2 regions of the Paenibacillus sp. OK076 genome follow, and region 2 is predicted to be linked to the other one. Evidence: riboswitches for the same ligand, from Rfam matches in the RefSeq annotation. Region 2 holds a riboswitch; the other holds the start of a gene.
What was found. Region 2 has a riboswitch for glycine ahead of gcvT (glycine cleavage system aminomethyltransferase GcvT). Riboswitches for the same ligand answer to the same signal wherever they lie in the genome.
Positions count from the first base shown of each region.

Region 1: another riboswitch for glycine. It lies ahead of sdaAB (L-serine ammonia-lyase, iron-sulfur-dependent subunit beta); the one in region 2 lies ahead of gcvT (glycine cleavage system aminomethyltransferase GcvT).

Region 1 is NZ_FOCH01000004.1:153,409-160,693, forward strand. It holds gene pstB (phosphate ABC transporter ATP-binding protein PstB) at 1-236, shown strand, start outside; gene BMY78_RS25530 (phosphotransferase enzyme family protein) at 425-1,561, shown strand; gene BMY78_RS25535 (MFS transporter) at 1,597-2,874, shown strand; glycine riboswitch at 3,212-3,335, shown strand; gene sdaAB (L-serine ammonia-lyase, iron-sulfur-dependent subunit beta) at 3,593-4,282, shown strand; gene sdaAA (L-serine ammonia-lyase, iron-sulfur-dependent, subunit alpha) at 4,272-5,216, shown strand; gene BMY78_RS25550 (alpha-glycosidase) at 5,401-7,155, opposite strand.
Region 2 is NZ_FOCH01000003.1:381,978-389,262, reverse strand. It holds gene gcvPA (aminomethyl-transferring glycine dehydrogenase subunit GcvPA) at 1-353, opposite strand, end outside; gene gcvT (glycine cleavage system aminomethyltransferase GcvT) at 350-1,486, opposite strand; glycine riboswitch at 1,788-1,910, opposite strand; gene gcvH (glycine cleavage system protein GcvH) at 2,258-2,647, shown strand; gene BMY78_RS24260 (PTS mannitol transporter subunit IIBC) at 3,216-4,682, shown strand; gene BMY78_RS24255 (BglG family transcription antiterminator) at 4,682-6,787, shown strand; gene BMY78_RS24250 (PTS mannitol transporter subunit IIA) at 6,784-7,218, shown strand; gene BMY78_RS24245 (mannitol-1-phosphate 5-dehydrogenase) at 7,215-7,285, shown strand, end outside.

The DNA of each region.
Region 1 (7,285 bases), on a different contig from region 2:
CGGCATCTGCGCTTGACCCGGTATCTACGGGTAAAGTGGAGGAGTTGATCTCGGAGCTCAAGAAGGATCTTCGGATCGTAATTGTTACCCATAATATGCAGCAAGCGGCACGCATCTCGGATTATACGGCTTATTTTTATCTGGGAAGCATGGTTGAGCACGGAGATACGGAGCATATTTTCACCAATCCGGACAATCGTCTGACTCAGGAATATATTATGGGACGTTTCGGTTAACTGTTATATTGGATGGAGTATGAGATAGAGATAGTTTTATAGAGATACAAGGAAGCATAACACTCGGGCGAGGTCGTTCGGGAGTTATGCTTTTTTACATCTTCGTAAATATGGAATAGTTTGCCAAAGTAAAAACAATCATGCTACGATATTTGTAAACACTTCCTTTAATTTGATAAGAGAAGGAGATGTGGATTATAACTACCCATAAGATTTCCCATGACACCATGGCAACTGAAATTATCTCGCATTATTCCATAGAAAAGCCTTCGGTTTCCTTTATCCGACATAATGAAAATCTAACGTATCAGGTGGTTGATGAATCAACCGGACAGAAGTATCTATTGCGAATACATAAAGCCGCTTTTGCAAGCATGACGGGCATTCAGCATACACGACCTGCACTTGAAGCAGAGATGAATCTACTTCATGAATTACGGGCTACCAGTCCATTGCGGGTGCAGACACCCGTTCGCAATACATCGGATGAGTGGGTTACCGTCTGGTTGGACGAAACAGGAGAAGAGATCTGTTGTACTGTTCTGGAATGGATTGAGGGCAGGGATATCAAGCAGGGAGAACGTCTGACAACAGCGCAGATTCATGATTTGGGTGTACAGTTGCAGATATTGCATCAATATGGACGACGACCGAAGGAAACTCCCAAGCCGGGGGCTGGTTCATGGGAGTCTGAAAGCGGACAGCAGGTGAATGACCGTGAACAGCATGCTGATAAGACGACCATCTCAGGGGAGTATACCGATAGCGACAGCCCTACCTTGAAGCAAAAGGAAGTAAGACCAGCCTATGGCTCGATCAAAGAGAATCTGGTCATGCTGGAGCAATTGGAGGAAGGCGTTAGACGTGGCATCTTTACTCCTGAAGATTTCGATCTGATTCGCGAGACGTTTGAGAACATTAACGGGCAACTCGATACGTATCCGTATAATGCTGAGACATGGGGAATAATTCACGGGGATATTACTCGCGGCAATCTGTTAGTGACGGATCAAGGCATATCCATGATTGATTTTTGTTTATACGGTTATGGCTACTATCTGTTTGATGCCGGTGGTGCAGCTCTTATTTTCAATCCGGAGGAACGGGATGTCTTCCTATCGGGTTATACGGAGCAGACAGGACCACTAACGAAGCGTGATATTCGGTTAATGGAAGGATTCATGCTGATCTTTACGTTTGGCTATTTCGCATTCCAGATGGAGAATGAATCCAGGTACGAATGGATGAAAGAGCGAATGCATCTTATATGCAGCAAATTTTGCAGACCATATCTGCAGAATGAGAGTATTTTCTATGATTTATGATTTATAATTTCTGATTTCTAGTGGGTGGTAGCGCTATGAAGAACATTCGTGCAATAAGAGTTGCATCAAATGGGCAGTCTGGTGGCTGGAAGCATGCCGGATTGCTGCTTAGTGGAGTGGGCATATCCAATCTGGGTGATTTCATATATATTGTGGCAATTAACCTGATGGTTTTGGATATGACACAGTCTCCAGCGGCAGTCGCAGGGTTATGGATTATCTCGCCGATTGCTTCGGTGTGTACTAAGTTTTGGTCAGGCAGCCTGATTGATCGTTATGATCAGAGGCAGTTGATGATTGGTGCTGATATGCTACGGGCATTGTTGGTGGCGATGCTCCCACTGATGTCCAGTCTATGGATGATGTACGCAGTGATGTTTCTGATCAGCATGTCCTCCTCCATATTTGTCCCTTCCTCTCAGGTATATATTACCCGGCTGGTGCCTGCTGAACGGCGCAAGCGCTTTAATTCCCTACAAGCTCTGATCAGCTCAGGGGCATTTATTACCGGTCCGGCAGTCGCAGGAGTGATGCTGATATATTTATCTCCTTCGGCAGCCATTTATGCCAATGCGGCTTCCTTTGCTGCTTCTGCATTGATTCTAATGTTTCTTCCCAAACTGGGCATTGGAGAACAGAATATAGGGACAGGCAGCAGACTGACCCCTCGGATGGTTGCCCAGGATTGGAGAGCTGTACTGAGCTTTAGCCGGAAGTCGGGCTACGTGGTCGGTATATATGCTCTGTTCCAGATTATTCTGGTCGTCGGCATGTCGCTGGATGCCCAGGAAGTGGTATTTATCCGTCAGGTGATGAACCTGCCTGAATCGCAGTACGGAGCATTAATGAGTATCACCGGGATTGGTTATTTGGCAGGCTCCATGCTGGTTTGGCTGTTCGCCAAACATTTGCCGATCCGTCACATGATGGGTGGCGGTGTACTTCTGGTTGCGCTGGGTTATTTCCTGTTCGCCCGTTCATTCTCGTTTGAGCTGGCGGCGGTTGCTTTTATTCTGCTCGGTCTCTGTTCGGCACTGGCGGATACGGGCCTGGTTACCTTTTATCAAAATAATATCCCTGTGGATATGATGGGGCGAATGAGCAGTGTACTTGGACTGGTGTTAAGTGTGCTGCAGGTGGCTTCCATTTTGATTGCAGGGGTAATAGCAGAGCAGTTGTCACTTCGTATGGTATATACAGTTGTATCTGGGGTCATGCTGTTAGCTGCGTTGGGATTGTGGGTGACGAGCATGTTTCCTTCCCGAAGCAGGTATTACGATGAACCGGCGAAGTCCAAGGCGATGGTGGGGTAACAGGCAGAAATAAGGCAATTCCAGTACAGAATAATGGTTGCCTGAATACCCGAACCGTTCAGTGGAACATAACATAAATAGTATTAAACACAGATATTGGCTAATAGAAAATGAAAAATGTATACGCTTTCTAGATGAAACGCATTAACACATTCATGTGATGAAAGTTTACAGTTCATCAGTTTATCTTGTGTATAAAATGGAAAAAAGCAAATATTCACAAAGAAATCGTTAAGTTTGTTGACACTGATCTTCCTGTCGATTAATCTTAATGAGAAAGTATTAAAAACTTCAATTATCGTTCTGGTACAAGATCAGAATGGTTCCATACAGCGAATGATAGCGAGCGGGAGAGACCTGGGCATGTCGAGTAAAATGGCAGCTGTCGGGCACCGAAGGAGCAAGCTGCTGCGCACCCGGCGCAGCGGTTAATCTCTCAGGTAAATGTACCATCGTTGGACGCAACTCTGGAGAGTGCGCGAACTGCGCCACCCAAGGGGTATATGGTCAAGCAGCACGGTGTGCAGGGTGACATCACCTGTGAATACAGGGATGCATCGATTCGCCGCGCTTCTTATCATGAAACTCTCAGGTATCGAGGACAGAGAGAGGGCCTAGGGCCTTCTTCTGTCCTTTTCTCATGTCATCATTCAGTAATAAAGGAACATTATGGGTGTACGTCTGGATGAAAATGACGATTATAAATGGAGGGTTTGCGATGCGTTTTAAAGACGTTTTTTCAATTATTGGTCCGTCCATGACAGGTCCATCAAGTTCACATACGGCTGGAGCGGCAAGATTGGGGCGAATTGCTCGTCAGTGGCTGGGATGCACGCCTGAACGCGCCCGATTAACGCTGTACGGCTCGTTCGCCGATACGTATCAGGGGCATGGTACGGATCTTGCGTTGATCGGTGGCCTGCTTGATTATGTGACGGATGATCCACGTATACCGGATGCAGAACAATATGCAGAGGAAGCGGGGATGGAGGTAGAGTTTTTTACAAGCGGCCTGCCTGCTCCTCATCCAAATACGGTCAAGATTGAACTGTGGCATGGAGACCGTCAATGCTCACTAATTGGTGCTTCCATTGGCGGAGGTAGTGTATCGGTGCATGCATTGAATGATTTTCGTGTACAGATCAGCGGAGAGTTTCCCACACTTGTACTGCGCCATTCGGACAAAGCAGGGGTGCTCGCTTCCGTAACCTCCACCATCAGTTCGTCCGGGGTGAACATCGGGTACATGCAAGTGGATCGGAAAGCCCGGGATGGTGAAGCATTAACAGCGATGGAGATGGATGGTGTGCCGAATCCTGAGATGTTGAACCGTCTGCGGTCACTGGATCATATGCTGGACATTCGCGTGATTGATTTAAAGAGAGGGGTCGAGCCTGATGCGGTTTAAACATCTACATGAACTGAATACCATCTGTACAGCAGAATCCAAAACCATCGCCGAGCTGATGATCGAAGAGCAGGTTCAGGAGACGAATATCCCGGAAGCGGATGTTGTACGGGAGATGTCGGATTACTATCAGGTGATGAAGGAAGCTGTACACAAAGGGCTGACAGAAGATACGACATCACGCAGCGGTTTGACTGGCGGAGACGGCAAAAAAATGGCTGAGTACATTCGTAAAGGTGAGACTTGTTCTGGAGATGCCTCTGCACTGGCCATGGCGTATGCCCTTTGTGTATCGGAAGTGAATGCCTCCATGGGCCGGATCGTAGCGACACCGACAGCCGGTTCTTGCGGCATCATTCCGGGTGTGTTTATCAGCTCCCAAGAGCGTTTTGGCTGGAGTGACGAGCATCTGGTCAACGGTCTGTTCTGTGCGGGAGCGATTGGTTATGTCATTGCCAACAATTCATTTATCTCCGGTGCCGAGGGTGGCTGTCAGGCTGAAGTGGGTTCTGCCATCGGTATGGCCGCTGGAGCCATGGTGGAGCTGCGAGGAGGGACGCCGGAGCAAGTGGTTCATGCGGTTGGCCTCGCGTTAAAAAATACATTAGGCCTCATCTGCGATCCAGTGGCAGGCCTCGTGGAAATTCCGTGCATCGTCCGTAACGGACTGGGTGCCGTAACCGCTTTGGCTGCAGCCGACATGGCGCTGGCCGGGGTACGAAGTGCAATTCCTTCTGACGAAGTCATTGATGTCATGCTGGAAGTGGGCAGTGCGATGCCGAGCAGGCACCGTGAAACGGCCCAAGGTGGGCTTGCCCAAACACCGACAGGACGGAAAATGATGGAGAAGCTTGCTAAACCGAAGGCGAAGCGTGCTGAGCCTGAGGTTGAAGCTGAGTCCCCTGCTGAAAATAAACCAGAAGCCAAGGCGTAACATCCATGAACGAACATGAACTGAATTTAACTCGTGGAGCCTGGATCATGAACGGTGATCTGTTCCCATCATAATATAAAAGCCGATACGAATTCTTCCTGATGAAGAAGCGTATCGGCTTTTTTGCTTATTCGGGGTTGCTTTCAATGCGTTGGAATGGCAAGGACACCACAATATGAAGATGCTATGCGATATCTGTACTTAGTACAGCATATCCGTATGCGGGCAACTCAACGACCAGGATTCCTTCTTCCTTGGCTGTGCGATAATTCTCGCCAAATAACTCCGTCCATTCCCCTGCGCCCGCCTCCAGCTCGACGATCGCTGTTTCTTCCGAACGATTGAACAGGATCAGAATACGCTCATTATCATCCTGTCGTTCCATCACAAGCTGGCTCCCGCCTTCACGGGCCTGCAGGAATCGAATGCTGCCTTCTGCACGCAGGGCAGGATGGGCATGACGAAGTGCAATCAGCTTTTGATAAAAGGTGAACAGCTCGCGGTCCTGCTTCGTCTCATCCCACTCCATACATTTCCGACAACCGGGATCATGCTCTCCGTCCAGCCCAATCTCGTCTCCGTAATAGATGCACGGAGTACCCATATAAGTGAATTGGAACAGCGCAGCCAGTTTCATCTTCCGCTGGTCGCCCTCACATAAGGTGAGCAGCCGTGGTGTATCGTGGCTGTCCAGCAGGTTGAATGCCACTTCGCTGGCTTGCAGCGGATAGCGGGACAGTTGTCGACCGATCGAGTTCGCAAACTGTTCGGCGTGCATGGCATCTTTTACAAAGAAACGATTTACGGCTTCCGTAAATGGATAGTTCATCGAGGCATCGAACTGATCACCTTGCAGCCAGGAGGAGGACTCATTCCATACCTCACCCAAGATATAGGCATCCGGATTCGCAGCCTTCACTACACGGCGGAAGTCGCGCCAGAACGCATTATCCACTTCATCCGCGACATCCAGCCGCCAGCCGTCGGTACCCATTTCCTTAATCCAGTATTCCGCCACCTCCAGCAAATACGCCTTCACCTCCGGATTTTCCGTGTTCAGCTTCGGCATGTGAGCTTCGAATCCAAACGTTTCATACGTAGGAATGCCATCCTTCACCTCCAGCGGGAATTCATGCACATGGAACCAGTCCTTGTATTTGGAATTCTCCCCATTCTTCTGCACATCAACAAACGGCGCGAACGTCTTCCCGGAATGATTAAACACCGCATCCAGCAGCACCCGGATTCCGCGTGCATGGCACAGCTCAACAAGCCGTTTGACCGTATCTGCATCACCAAAATGACGATCTACTCGCAGATAATCTTCGGTATCGTATTTGTGATTGGTCGTTGCCTCGAAGATCGGTGTGAAATAAATGGCGTTAATACCCAACTCTTCAAGGTAATCCAGATGGTCGATGACGCCCTGGAGATCACCGCCGAAGAAGTTAAACGGGGTCGGCTTGCCTCCCCACGGTTCCACATGTTCCGGATTGAGGTCGGGGTTGCCATTTGCGAATCGTTCAGGGAAGATCTGATAGAAAATTGCATCCTTAACCCATGCAGGCGGTGTAAATACAGCCCCAGGGTGGATATATGGGAACTGGAACATGTGACCAGGGTCGTCGGGTTCATGGTCTTGGAAATCCGTTTCGGTCATCCAGATTTGTTCTGTGCCACTTTTCAGCAGGAAGGAATACTTCAGTCGATGATACGGAGGCTTTACTTGCCCCTCATAATAGTCGAACATGGAGTCGGATGTATATTTGGTTAAAGGAACCAGCTCTTTGGTGCGATCCCAGGCGTATTTGTCCCCAGTCAGGGCATGTACCTCGGTAAGATCATTCTTTTTGGCACGCAGACGCAGACGAATGGTATCCTTATCGTAGGCATAGGCCCAGTTCCGTTTTGGTTGATGATAGATGGCTTCCAGCAGCATGTTGAATTTCCTCCCGTCGTATACACATGTATTATGTGAGCAAGTCGAAGCATTCGATGCAGAATTATGCGAAGCGGATGATTAAGGTATAATTTAAAATAAAAGGACATCAATGATTGCGGAATCAACA
Region 2 (7,285 bases):
TCGAAAATCGCCTGCAATTCTCCTTGGCTGATCTCGGGTTGATAGGGTGTATAGGCAGTGTAGAACTCGGAACGGGAGATGACATGATTAATGACAGAGGGAACGTGGTGATCGTAAATGCCTGCGCCCAGGAAGCTGGCGTGTGTCTCGAAGTTGGCATTGGCTCCCGCCTGCTTCGACATATGACGTGTCAGTGCATATTCATCCAGTTTGGAGGAAACGGGCAGTTCACCCTGATAGCGAATCTCCTGTGGAATGTCATGGAACAGATCCTCAATCGTTTCCACACCGATGGTTGCCAACATGGCACTCTGATCCTGCTCGGTCATGGGAATGTAGCGATGCTTGCTCATGCTTGATCAGCTCCTTGAGTAGGTGTCTTTGATTCACGTGTCCGTTTATGAAAAGGGGTCTTCACGACCTCGGCTTTTAGTTTCTTGCCACGAATCTCAATCTCCAGCGGGGTACCCAATGCAGCATATTTGCTGTCAATCAAGGCCAGCCCCAGATTACGTTTCAACGTAGGCGACTGGGTGCCTGTGGTCACTTCACCAATCTGCACGCCTTCGGCGTAAATGGGATAATGAGGGCGAGGGATGCCGCGCTCCAGTACTTCGATGCCGACCAGCTTGCGGGCAGGCCCATCATTTTTTTGCTGCAACAAGGCTTCATGTCCGATAAACGGGCCTGCATTTAGCTTCACAAACATGCCAACGCCAGCCTCCAGCGGTGAGATGGTTGCAGACAATTCCTGTCCATACAGAGGAAGCTTGGCTTCAAAGCGCAGCGTATCCCGAGCTCCTAGTCCAGTCGGAACGAGTCCGTGACCTTCTCCGGCTTGCATCAATCCGTTCCAGACCTCAGCGGCTTGTTCTGCAGGAACGTATAGCTCAAAGCCATCTTCACCCGTGTATCCGGTGCGGGATAACAGCAATGTAACGCCACATACCTTCGCATTTGCCACAAAGCGGAAAGGCTCAATCGATGACACATCGGTGTCTGTCACCGTTCTGAGAATATCCACTGCCAGCGGACCTTGCAGAGCAAGCAGCGCCGTTTGATCCGAATCATTGGTCATCGTTACGCCTGGCGTCATGTGCTGTTGCAGCCAAGCCCAGTCCTTGTCGATGTTGGAGGCGTTAACGACCAGCATATAATGCTGGTCTTTCAGTTTATAGATCAGCAGATCATCGACCACGCCGCCATCCGGATAACACATTAACGTGTATTGGACCTGACCGGGAACGAGTGTTGTTACATCATTGGTGGTCATGTGCTGTAAAAAAGCTTCCGCGTGTTCACCTTGGACGGTGAATTCGCCCATGTGGGATACATCAAATAATCCGGCACGTTCTCGCACCGCTTCATGCTCTTTCTGAATTCCACTGAATTGTACCGGGAGCTCCCAACCGCCAAAATCAATGCATCGTACGCCTTCATATTGCTGATAGAGTGGAAAGAGTGGGGTTCTAAGCAAATCGGACATCCAATCACCTCGTCATGGGCCGTCAACCGGCCGAGTGTATAACCGTGGATCAATGAATCTGGCATCACATTTTATTATAAAAGTAAGGCAAGGACGCTATAGGCAGCGCCGCTCTATAACCTGTTTTCGTTTTTTTGGGAAAAAGGAAAAGGACAGGCCAAAGAACCGGCATGCCAGAAGCACGCTGTATTCTTAGGCTCTGTCCTTGGTACCTGAGAGTTACCCCGCCGCCTGATGCAGCAGGTTTCCCCTTGGGTGATCATAACGCCCGCACAGGGCGAATAGATGCTCTCCAGAGTTGCGTCCCGTAAAAGTCCTTTTGCCTGAGAGATTCACCTCCGCTTGTCGGTGGTTTACTCCTTCGGCGTTACCGCATGTACACCCTGATTCGGGTGTCAAGGGTAATCTCTCCCTTTACATTCATCCGCGGGTATTGCATAGACCAATTAAACACATTGACTACTCTCATTAAAGCCTGAATCGTCTATTGATGTCAAGAACGATATCATAGAAATGAATAAAAAAACCGAATGATATTTTTATTTTATTTCTTAATGTTCGTCTATTTATAAAGATCGCGCTTACTTTTCTAATATTCACCATTATATGTAGGGAGGGCCCATTTGAGTTACAGGTATATAAGGAAGAAAATCAAATAAATTGTGAGGTATCTTGACATTTGAATCGAAAATATCATACGCTATGTTCTGGGAAAAAGGTTAAGGTCAAAGAAACGCATGCACTCATTAATGAAAAGCGAGGCGGATATCGATGAGCGAATTGAAAAGTGATTTCCTGTACAGTGAAGAGCACGAATGGGTGCAGACCGTTGGGGAGGATACCGTACGTATTGGCATTACCGAGTTCGCGCAGCATCAGCTGGGTGACATTGTGTTTGTAGAATTGCCTGACCTGGAATCGGATGTAAAAGCGGAAGACAGTATTGGAACGATTGAATCCGTCAAAACCGTTTCAGATTTGTTTTCTCCTGTCAGTGGAACGATTATTGCTGTGAATGATGCATTGCAGGATTCCCCGGAGCTGGTTAACAACTCTCCTTATGAGGAAGGCTGGATGATCGAGATTCGTGTTGAGGGCGACCTGACAGCAGCACTATCCACATTGATGAATGCGGATGCGTATCGTAAACATACGGAGTAATATGAAGGTATAATTCACCGGTTGGATCGAGAGCTATAGCTTGATGTAAAAGTCCGTTTAGCGTGAAAAAAATGAAATGATTGTTTATAGATCCGGATGGTGATACTGCTTATTCGGAGAATACTTGGGCGCAATGGCTTCACCTGGGAGAGGGTGAGGTGATTGCGCTTTTTTGCCGTTGTTAAATGATGAATGGGATGGAATGTTTATCACTCTAATGTGATCCAATATCATTTCTAAATTAAATAGAAATGGCTCGTTTAAATAGAATATATTTACCATTTTATTTGTCATTAAAATGGGCTAATTCGTGGGTATGATACATGAAAGGGAATAACAGGTTCCATTCCATATACAAGGTCAAACGTTAGAAAATCCTTTAAATTTAAATCTTGTCATCAACGTTCATGACGGAAGTAGGTTTTCATTTCGTTGTAGAAGATACCGTTTTCATTTACGATATGGTTGTAAATTAAGATTTATTGCAGATTTGTACCTTTGTTCGTCTGGATCATCGTTGTCAAAATTCAGTGGAATTAAGGTTTAATATGTTGAGGAGGTTTTCAGTATGAGTTCAGTGGACGCAAAGTCCGAGAAAAGCGGAGGAATACGGGTCGGCGTTCAGAAGTTTGGACGTTTCCTGAGTGGTATGGTTATGCCAAACATGGGTGCATTTATCGCCTGGGGTCTAATTACGGCATTGTTCATTCCAAAAGGATGGTTCCCTAACGCAGATTTTGCATTGCTGGTTGATCCAATGATCAAATATTTGCTGCCTTTGCTTATCGGTTACACAGGCGGTACCATGGTACACGGCCAACGTGGTGGTGTAGTCGGTGCAATTATGACCATCGGGGTTATTGTCGGCAGTGACATTCCAATGTTCCTTGGAGCCATGATAGCCGGACCATTGGGAGCCTGGGTCATTAAAAAATTTGACAAGGCTGTTGATGGCAAAATCAAATCAGGGTTTGAGATGCTGGTTAACAACTTCTCCGCTGGTATTATTGGTGGGATTTTGGCCCTTCTAGCCCTTAAAGGCATCGGGCCTTTTGTTGAAGCAATTAGCAAGGTGTTATCGGCCGGGGTAGAAGCTTTGATGAATGCTGGACTTCTCCCGCTGGTCAATTTGATCATTGAGCCAGGAAAAGTATTATTCCTGAACAATGCGATCAACCATGGGATTTTGACGCCAATTGGTACGGATCAAGCAAGAGAACTGGGTCAATCCGTATTATTCATGCTTGAATCCAATCCAGGACCTGGACTCGGCATTTTGCTGGCATACTGCTTCTTCGGTCGCGGATCAGCCAAATCTTCCGCTCCAGGTGCTGTAATCATCCATTTCTTTGGCGGGATTCACGAGATTTATTTCCCTTACATTCTGATGAGACCGATACTGATTCTGGCTGCAATGGCTGGTGGTGTAGCGGGTACATTGACCTTCATGCTGACTGGAGCTGGTTTGGTGTCAGCACCGTCACCGGGAAGCATCATTGCATACTCGTTGTTAACACCTAAGGGTGGATATCTTGGCATGTTTGCAGGGGTAGCCGTAGCTGCAATCATCTCGTTCCTCGTAGCATCTATACTGCTCAAAACAGGTAAACAGAAGGACGACGAAGATCTGGACAGTGCGTCCAACCGCATGAAGGATATGAAAAATCAGGGCAAAACAGGCAACCTCACTGTTGATAAAGACAATCGGGAAGCTGACCGTGCAGCCGATATTGCTTCTTCGGCAGTAAAAACGGATATCAATAAAATTGTATTCTCCTGTGATGCAGGGATGGGTTCGAGTGCCATGGGGGCCTCCATTCTGCGCAAGAAAATGAAGGCAGCCGGTGTGGATGTTGCTGTAACCAATACGGCGATCAGTGAGATTCCACAAGATGCCGACATCGTCATCACACAGAAAACATTGACTGACCGGGCCAAATCCGTGGCTCCAAATGCAGAGCATATTTCCATCGATAACTTCCTGAAGAGTCCTGAATATGAGGCACTGGTGGAGCGCCTCAAATCCGACTCCTGATGAGTAATATTACAAGGAGACAGCGTGAAATCGTGGAGTTCCTGCTGGAGCATCCGCATGAGGTAACTGCTGGCGATATAGCTGTTGCGGTCAAAGTAAGCACTCGTACCGTACATCGGGAGTTGCAGATGATTGAACAATGGCTTGAGCCCCTTGGTATGAGATTGGAAAAAAAATCGGGAACCGGGGTTCGAATTGATCCCGGTTCCGATGATTTGGCCGTATTGCGTCAACAACTTGAGCTTAACGAATATGTGGAGTTTACGCCCGAAGAGCGTAAACTCTTCATGCTTTGTATTTTGCTGGATGAAGCCGAGCCTGTGAAGCTGCTTGCGCTGGCCTCAGATCTGAAGGTAACCGTGTCGACGGCAAGCAATGATCTGGACGATCTGGAGCCGCGCATTCAGCTGGCTGGCTTGAAGTTGGTTCGCAGGCGTGGATACGGGGTCAAAATCAATGGAAGCGAGCTGGCTCATCGCATGGCTATTTCCGCGCTTGCTCTTGAATATCTGGATGAATCCGATTTGTTCGGTAGACAAGCGGAGCATGGAGTTTCCAAAGTAAACAGCAAGCTTCTGGAAATGATAGGGCATGAGGATGTACTTACGGTCGAAAATGCATTATGGCAGCCGGATATTGAGTGGTTGGAAAATATACCGGAGCGTCAATACATGAAGCTGCTGATCCAATTGTCTGTAGCGGTTGTGCGGATTCGCAAAGGCTTTGGCATAGGTCGGGGTACTCAACAGGACAAAAAAGACGTTGGAATGCCTCTACATGGTGAGCAGAAGGTGCCGGAATATTTAGCTTCCAGACTGTGCGGTGTTCTATCTGCCCAACTTGGGCTGGAGTTTGTGAGCGAGGAGCAGGCTTATTTTCACAGGCTGCTGATTGAAATCGCGCAATCGATTCATTCCTCGCGTCTGCTGCCCGTAGACGATCTGGTCTTACTTGACATGGTTCGTTCCCTCACAGATCGGATGCAGCAGAAAACTCATTATTCGTTCCATGAGGATCGTATGCTCCGTGAAGGTCTGATTGCCCATATGGAGCCGGTGCTGGAACGAATGGATGGGCGGCAGCTCATCCGTAATCCGCTGCTTCAACAGATCCGCAAGGATTATGAATCACTGTTTGAGGATGTAAAGTTAGCGGTGCGAGAGGCTTGGCCCCATACGGATGTGCCGGACGAGGAGATCGGATTTTTGGTGATGCACTTCGGTGCTTCCATTGAACGGCTGCGTGTGCTGAAACGTGAGATCAGAGCAGTCGTCGTCTGTACGAGTGGGATCGGATCTTCACGGATGTTATCGAGCCGTCTGTCCAAGGAAATTCCCGAGATTCGGATTGTGGACAGTGTGTCCTGGTATGAAGCCGCACGTATACCGAAGACGGAATATGATCTGGTTCTCTCTACTGTGGATCTGCCGATGGATAAACATCAATACTACAAGGTGAGTCCACTGCTGACGGCAGAAGAAAGTGAACGTTTAAGGCACTTCATCAGGACAACGACGCTTCAGCGGGAACATAGCCCCCCACCTGAAGCTGAGTTAAGGACAATAGGACGAATTGCCGATCCAGTTGGACTGGAAGCAACCCTGATTGAAATCGTACAGATTATCGGCAAGTTTCAGGTGTTCCCGTTGGATAATCAGGAGATCGGATTTTTTGACACGGCCTACGCGATGTGCAGTGTTTTACATCAATCCGGTGTGTTAAATAATCCAGAAGAGATTGCCAGGCTGCTGGAGGAGCGTGAAGCGATTGGAAGCCAGAAAATTCCTGGGACTTCCCTCGCTTTGTTTCATACACGCAGTGATGGCATTCACAGTCCATCCATTACACTGTTCCAACTGACAGAGCCGCTTCTACGCACGACGGAAGACCCGACAGGTGTCAGCCATGTGCTCTTGATGCTAGGACCCAGACAGTTATCGAAGGAAAGCTTGGAGGTACTGAGTGAGATCAGTGCACTATTGTTGCAGGAAGAAATGATCACTTTACTTGAAAAAGGCAACCGGGATGATCTTATTCATTACTTGTCCCAAGAACTTGCGGGATTTTACCGCAGCAAAACCGAAATTGGAGGTATTCAAACATGAGTGTGTTAACTAAAGATAAAGTCATCATGAATGCAACGGCTCAGGACAAATACGAAGCGATTCGTATGGCAGGTCAAATTTTGAAAGATGCGGGACATATCACCGCTGAATACATTGACAAAATGCTGGAGCGTGAAGAGATTGTCTCCACGTATGTCGGCAACGGACTTGCAATTCCACATGGCACGAAGGAATCCAAATCATTCATTTTGTCCACAGGTATATCGGTGATTCAGTTCCCGCAAGGTGTTGATTTTGGGGAAGAGAAAGCGTATATGGTCATTGGTATCGCCGCTCAAGGTGGAGAACATATGGAGATCCTGACCAGCATCGCAGTCATCTGTGCCGAGGAAGAGAACATGGAAGCTTTGCGTCATGCTCAAACCGCTGAAGAAGTCATCACTATTTTGGAAAGCGAAATGGAACTATGAAGGCCCTTCACTTTGGAGCAGGTAATATTGGACGTGGCTTTATCGGGTTGATTCTGTCCCGTGCAGG